2 linked regions of the Bradyrhizobium diazoefficiens genome follow. The protein of the gene in region 1 interacts with the protein of each later gene in a pairwise test. Links are inferred from orthologs where the notes say so. Each region holds a gene or a part of one and is shown in the gene's direction. Other genes may lie near its edges.

Region 1 (3,635 bases):
CGGACTTGCTCAGCGTTTCCCGGATCGAATCGAGCTCCTGCGTCCTCTCGGCGAAGCCGGCTTCGAGCTTCGCGGCGCGGCTGGCGGCCTTGGCGAGTTCGCTCATCAATTGCTGGATGAGCAGCTTTGGATCGGAGCCGGCCTGGCCCTGATCAGCGACATGGTGGATCGCCCGCATCTGGGCATGATTGTCGGCAATAGCCGTTGCCAGGAAGACCTGGGCGGCGTCCATGACCGCGTGCAGCTGCTGGGAGGCAAGGGCCGCCGCCGAGCCGTCCGGCGCGGCCACATAGGTCGAAAACAGGTCCCGATTGATGGTCGCGTCGAACTTGCGTTTGTTGCCGATCAGAATATCGATGGCGCGCTGCAAATCGCTTGGAACTCCCATCGAATAGGCGAACCAGACGCTGAAATTGTCCGGCGTGGCGGGCACGTGTTCGGCCGCCATGCAGCGCAAGGCCTTCTGCGCGACGGACGCTGCGTAGTCATAGTCGAGCTCGTCGAAGGGGCTGGCGATCATGAGGAAAGATCCCGGTCTCAGGCCCCGATAGCTTGGCAGCCCCCGCCTTAATCAGTTCTTGAAGTCAGGCCTGCCCCGTATTGAACCGGGGGCTTTGAAGCGAGCGGGATTCTGGCTTTGCGGCAACCCATTGACCCCTTGAGGACTTCTATGGCCTAGTCCGCCCTCTTCAGGCGGCCCGAACTCACGAAAACCGACGATTCCATGACCTCCGAACGCTACAACGCCCGCGACGCCGAACCGCGCTGGCAACGCCAATGGGACGACCAGGCGATCTTCGTCTCCAAAAACGACGATTCGCGGCCGAAATACTATGTGCTGGAGATGTTCCCCTACCCGTCCGGGCGCATCCATATCGGCCATGTCCGCAATTACACGCTCGGCGACGTGCTGGCCCGCTTCATGCGTGCCAAGGGCTTCAACGTACTGCACCCGATGGGCTGGGACGCCTTCGGCCTGCCGGCCGAGAACGCCGCCATCGAGCGCAAGGTCGCGCCCAAGGCCTGGACCTACGACAACATCGCATCGATGAAAAAGCAGCTCCGCTCGATCGGGCTGTCGCTGGACTGGTCGAGGGAGATCGCGACCTGCGATCCCTCCTATTACAAGCACCAGCAGAAGATGTTTCTGGACTTTTTGCGCGCGGGCCTCGCCGAGCGCGAGAAGCGCAAGGTGAACTGGGACCCCGTCGACATGACCGTGCTCGCCAACGAGCAGGTGATCGACGGCCGCGGCTGGCGTTCCGGCGCTGTGGTCGAACAGCGCGAGATGAACCAGTGGGTCTTCAAGATCACGAAGTACTCGCAGGAGCTTTTGGACGCGCTGGATACGCTCGACCGCTGGCCCGACAAGGTCCGGCTGATGCAGCGCAACTGGATCGGCCGCTCCGAGGGCCTGCTGATCCGCTTCGCACTGGATCAAGCGACGACGCCGGCCGGCGAAACCGAGCTGAAGGTCTTCACGACCCGTCCCGACACGCTGTTCGGCGCCAAGTTCATGGCGATCGCAGCGGATCATCCGCTGGCGCAGGCAGCCGCCGCGAAGAACCCCGAGCTTGCGGAGTTCATCGCCGGGATCAAGAAGATCGGCACCGCGCAGGAGATCATCGACACCGCGGAGAAGCAGGGCTTTGACACCGGCATCCGCGCGGTGCACCCGTTCGATCCGAGCTGGAAGCTGCCGGTCTATGTCGCGAACTTCGTGCTGATGGAATACGGCACCGGCGCCATCTTCGGCTGCCCCGCGCACGACCAGCGCGACCTCGACTTCGTCAACAAGTACCATCTCGGCAACACGCCAGTGGTGTGCCCGGAAGGCCAGGATCCGAAGACATTCGTGATCACCGACACCGCCTATGACGGCGACGGCCGCATGATCAATTCGCGCTTTCTCGACGGCATGACGATCGATCAGGCCAAGGAAGAGGTGGCAAAGCGTCTCGAGAACGAGCTGCGCGGCAACGCGCCCGTCGGCGAGCGCCAGGTGAATTTCCGCCTGCGCGACTGGGGCATTTCGCGGCAACGCTATTGGGGCTGCCCGATCCCGGTGATCCATTGCCCGAAATGCGATGTCGTGCCGGTGCCGGATGCCGACCTGCCGGTGAAGCTGCCCGATGATGCGACCTTCGACAAACCGGGCAACGCGCTGGATCATCATCCGACCTGGAAGCACGTCACCTGCCCGCGATGCGGCGGCAAGGCGCTGCGCGAGACCGATACCATGGACACCTTCGTGGATTCGTCCTGGTACTTTGCGCGCTTCACCGATCCCTGGAACGAGAACGCGCCGACGACGCCTGGGGTCGCCAACCGGATGCTGCCGGTCGACCAGTATATCGGCGGCGTCGAGCACGCGATCCTGCATCTGCTCTACAGCCGCTTTTTCACCCGCGCGATGAAGGCGACCGGGCACATTGCGCTGGACGAGCCGTTCGCCGGCATGTTCACGCAGGGCATGGTGGTGCATGAGACCTATCAAAAAGCCGACGGCACCTATGTGCAGCCGGCCGAGGTCAAAATCGAGGTCGGCGGCAATGGCCGCCGCGCTGTTCTGATGGCGACTGGCGAAGACATCACGATCGGCCCGATCGAGAAGATGTCGAAGTCGAAGAAGAACACGGTCGATCCCGACGACATCATCGAAACCTATGGCGCCGACGTCGCCCGCTGGTTCATGCTGTCGGACTCCCCGCCCGACCGCGACGTGATCTGGAGCGACGAGCGCGTCCAGGGTGCCTCGCGCTTCGTGCAGCGGCTGTGGCGGCTGGTGAACGATTCCGTCGAACTTGGCAGGGCCGCGCCGGCGGCCCGGCCGGCCTCGTTCGGGGCGGACGCAACCGCCCTGCGCAAGGCCGCCCATAGCGCACTGGACAAGGTCACCACCGGGATCGAGCGGCTGCACTTCAACGTCTGCCTCGCCCATATCCGCGAATTCGCCAACGCGTTCTCGGAGGTGCTGCAGCGCGCCGGCCGGCCCGCGTCTGACCTTGCTCCAGATTTGGCTTGGGCGATCCGGGAGGCGAGCCAAATCCTGGTCCAGCTGTTCTCCCCGATGATGCCGCACCTCGCAGAGGAGTGCTGGCAGGTGCTGGGTCATTCCGGGCTGGTTTCGGAGGCCAATTGGCCGCAAATCGAACGCGATTTGCTGGTTGAAGACACCGTGACCCTGGTGGTCCAGGTCAACGGCAAGAAGCGGGGTGAGGTCACAGTTGCAACAGCGGCCCAGAATCCGGAAATCGAGGCTGCCGTTTTGGCCCTTGATGCGGTAAAACTGGCCCTGGACGGCAAGCCCGTCCGCAAGGTGATCATCGTCCCCAAGAGGATCGTGAATGTTGTCGGCTAGGATCCGCATCGCAGCGCGCTTGCTGGCAGTCGCCGCACTGGCGGCGCTGACGGCTGGCTGCTTCCAGCCGATGTATGCCGAGCGTGGCGACGGCACCCCCGGTCTGCGCGAGAAGCTGATGGGGATCGAACTGCCGCCGATCGCCAAGGCGAATGCCTCCCGCGAGGCCCGCGTCGGCGTCGAGGTCCGCAATGCCCTCGCCTTCAAGCTGTACGGCAGCGCCACGGGCATGCCGCCGACCCACCGCCTGGACATCCGGTTCAACAGCAGCAAA
Region 2 (3,306 bases), 1.9 Mb from region 1 along the record:
CCTCCGGCGGCGAGCTGTCGCGCTTCCTCCTGGCCCTCAAGGTCGTGCTGTCCGACCGCGGCTCGGCGCCGACGCTTGTCTTCGACGAAATCGACACCGGCGTCGGCGGCGCGGTCGCGGACGCGATCGGTGGCCGGCTGGCGCGGCTCGCCGGCAAGGTGCAGGTGATGGCCGTGACCCACGCCCCGCAGGTCGCCGCCCGCGCCGACCAGCATTTGCTCATCTCCAAGGACGCCCTAGACAAGGGCAAGCGCGTCGCCACCCGCGTCAACGCGCTCGCCGCCGACCACCGCCGCGAGGAAATCGCCCGCATGCTGGCGGGCGCGGAGATCACGGCCGAGGCGAGGGCGGCCGCGGAGAGACTGCTCAAGGCGGCAACGGCTTAGGCTTCTGCGTCCGGGCGCCAAACCCAACTCACCTTTGCCCTCGCGCAGCGTCTGTAATATTCAAGCTCCATGGCCAGAGCAGCAAAATCCAAAGCAACGCCGCTTCCCGATGTCGCCGAGCTCACCAAGGCGAAGGCCCAGGTCGAGCACAAGCGGCTGGCGCTCGAACTCGAAGAGCACGACAGGCGCTATTATCAAGAGGACGCACCGACCGTCACTGACGCCGAATACGACGCGCTGCGCCAGCGCTTCAACGCCATCGAAAAGCGCTTCCCCGAATTCGTCAGCGCCGACTCGCCCTCGCAGAAGGTCGGCGCGGCGCCGTCCGGGCGCTTTAAGAAGGTTCGTCATTCCCTTCCGATGCTGTCGCTCGACAACGCCTTTGCCGAAGCGGACGTGCGCGACTTCGCCGGCCGCATCGCGCGCTTCCTGAAGCTCGACAACGGCGAGATCGATTTCTCCGCCGAGCCGAAGATCGACGGCCTCTCGATGTCGCTGCGCTACGAGGGCGGCGAGCTCGTCACCGCGGCGACGCGCGGTGACGGCGCGGAAGGGGAGGACGTCACCGCCAACATCCGCACGCTCGAAGACGTGCCGCAGCAGCTGAAGGGGCGCAACATCCCCGACATCTGCGAGGTGCGCGGCGAGGTCTACATGACCAAGAAGGCCTTCCTCGCGCTCAACGAGCGGCAGAAGGCCGAAGGCGGCACCATCTTCGCCAATCCGCGCAACTCGGCCGCGGGCTCGCTGCGGCAGAAGGACCCGGCCATCACCGCCTCGCGTCCCCTCGGTTTCTTCGCCTATGCCTGGGGCGAGATGAGCGCGATGCCCGAGGGCACACAGACCGGGATGATTCACTGGTTCGAGCGCTGCGGCTTCAAAACCAATCCGCTGACCAGGCTCTGTCACTCCGTCGAAGAGCTGCTCGCGTTCCATCACTCGATCGAGGAGCAGCGCGCAAAACTCGACTACGACATCGACGGCGTCGTCTACAAGGTCGATCGCATCGATTGGCAGGAGCGCCTCGGCTTCGTCTCGCGCACGCCGCGCTGGGGCATCGCGCATAAATTTCCGGCCGAGCGCGCCATGACCGTGCTGCGCGACATCGAGATCCAGGTCGGCCGCACCGGCTCGTTCACGCCGGTCGGCAAGCTCGAACCGGTCGGCGTCGGCGGCGTGATCGTGCAGAACGTCACGCTGCACAATGAGGACTACATCAAGGGCATCGGCAACAAGGGCGAGAGCTTACGCGAAGGCCGCGACATCAGGATCGGCGACACCGTCGTGATCCAGCGCGCCGGCGACGTGATCCCGCAGGTGGTCGATGTCATCCTCGACAAGCGGCCGAAGACCGCGAAGGAATTCCGCTTTCCCAAGAAATGCCCGTGTCCGCTGCACACCGACGTCACGCGCGAAGAGACGGCGACCGGCGAGGAAGGCTCGCGCGCCCGCTGCACCGGCGAGTTCGCCTGCCCCTATCAGAAGATCGAGCATCTCAAGCTGTTCGTGTCGCGCCGCGCCTTCGACATCGACGGCTTGGGGGAAAAGCAGCTCCAGTATTTCTTCGATGAAGGATGGGTGAAGGAGCCCGCCGACATCTTCACGCTGGAGAAGCGCAACTCGAAACTCAAGCTCGAGGAGATCGAGGGTTACGGCGCGACCTCGGTGCGCAACCTGTTCGGCGCGATCGAGAGCCGGCGCAGAATCGCGCTGGAACGTTTCATCTATGCGCTCGGCATGCGCCATGTCGGCGAGACCACCGCGCTGGCGCTGGCACGCGGCTACGGTTCCTGGGACGCTTTCCACGAGGCCTGCCTGAAGGTCGCGCAGGGCGACGAGGAGGCGATGGCGGACATGGACGCGCTCGACCAGATCGGCGACACCGTGATCAAGAGCATCGCCGATTATTTCGGCGAGGATCACAATCGCGGCATCGTCGAGCGGCTGACGAAAGAGGTCGAGATCGTCGACGCCGAGAAGCCGAAGAGCAACTCGGCCGTCGCCGGCAAGACGGTCGTTTTCACGGGCTCGCTGGAGAAGATGACGCGCGACGAGGCCAAGGTAACCGCGGAACGGCTGGGCGCCAAGGTGTCCGGTTCGGTATCGAAGAAGACCGATCTCGTCGTCGCCGGCCCCGGCGCCGGCTCGAAGCTCGCGGAGGCGAACAAACACGGCGTCAAGGTGCTGACGGAAGATGAGTGGCTGAAGCTGATCGGGGAGTGAGGTCCCGCCTGTGCGCCACTCACTCCGCTGTCATCGTCCGGCTTGACCGGGTGATCCAGTACTCCGAGACGACTATAGTTCATTGAAAGCCGCGGCGTACTGGATCCCCCGCTTTCGTGGAGGATGACACCGAGCGTACCGTGACAGCCGTCGCGCGGCGACGGCTACATCATCCCGCTCTCTTCCTCCTCGGCCTGCTCGATCAGCGTCTCGCTCACCAGGATCTCGTGGCGGGGGACGACGAAGATCATCATGCAGGCGCAGAGCAGCGAGATCGCCAGCACTGCCGACGTCAGTGGCAGCGTCGTGGCGGAATGGCCACCGAGATAGGCGCCGAATTGCGACATCAGCGCGCCGATGCCCTGCTGGAGGAAGCCCATCGCGCCCGAGGCGGTGCCGGCGGCTTCAGGGCGGATGCTGATGGCGCCGGCCGCGGAATTCGCCATCACGAAGGCATTGCCGGCCATCACGATCATCTGGGTGCCGAACAGCCAGGCGGGCGCCTCGTTCGAGCCGGTAAAACTCCAGACCAGGTTCAGTAGGCTGCCGCAGAGCTGCAACGCCAGCCCGAACCAGATCAGCTTCTCCAGCGAATGCCTGGGTGCAAAGCGTACGCAGAGCAGATTGCCGACGAGATAGGCAAAGCCGGTCGTTGCGAACCAGGCGCCGTATTCGGCGCTGGTCCGGCCCATCTGCG

The links. The genes of interacting proteins can lie anywhere in the genome.
Region 2: the proteins of leuS (region 1) and ligA interact in binary tests that used the Escherichia coli proteins (3 or more experiments, as listed by UniProt). The link is inferred for Bradyrhizobium diazoefficiens from one-to-one orthologs.

The regions. Positions count from the first base shown.
Region 1 is NZ_CP067100.1:316,833-320,467, reverse strand. The notes cover bases 332-3,561. They hold leuS (leucine--tRNA ligase), read left to right. Parts: upstream 332-724; coding sequence 725-3,361; downstream 3,362-3,561. Other genes in these bases: JJB99_RS01450 (LPS assembly lipoprotein LptE), read left to right, coding at 3,348-3,561; JJB99_RS01460 (GGDEF domain-containing protein), read right to left, coding at 332-448. Also shown: more of JJB99_RS01460, read right to left, coding at 1-331; more of JJB99_RS01450, read left to right, coding at 3,562-3,635.
Region 2 is NZ_CP067100.1:2,239,111-2,242,416, forward strand. What follows is about bases 132-3,032. They hold ligA (NAD-dependent DNA ligase LigA), read left to right. Parts: upstream 132-455; coding sequence 456-2,609; downstream 2,610-3,032. Other genes in these bases: recN (DNA repair protein RecN), read left to right, coding at 132-386; JJB99_RS10585 (multidrug effflux MFS transporter), read right to left, coding at 2,774-3,032. Also shown: more of recN, read left to right, coding at 1-131; more of JJB99_RS10585, read right to left, coding at 3,033-3,306. UniProt on the Escherichia coli protein: DNA ligase that catalyzes the formation of phosphodiester linkages between 5'-phosphoryl and 3'-hydroxyl groups in double-stranded DNA using NAD as a coenzyme and as the energy source for the reaction.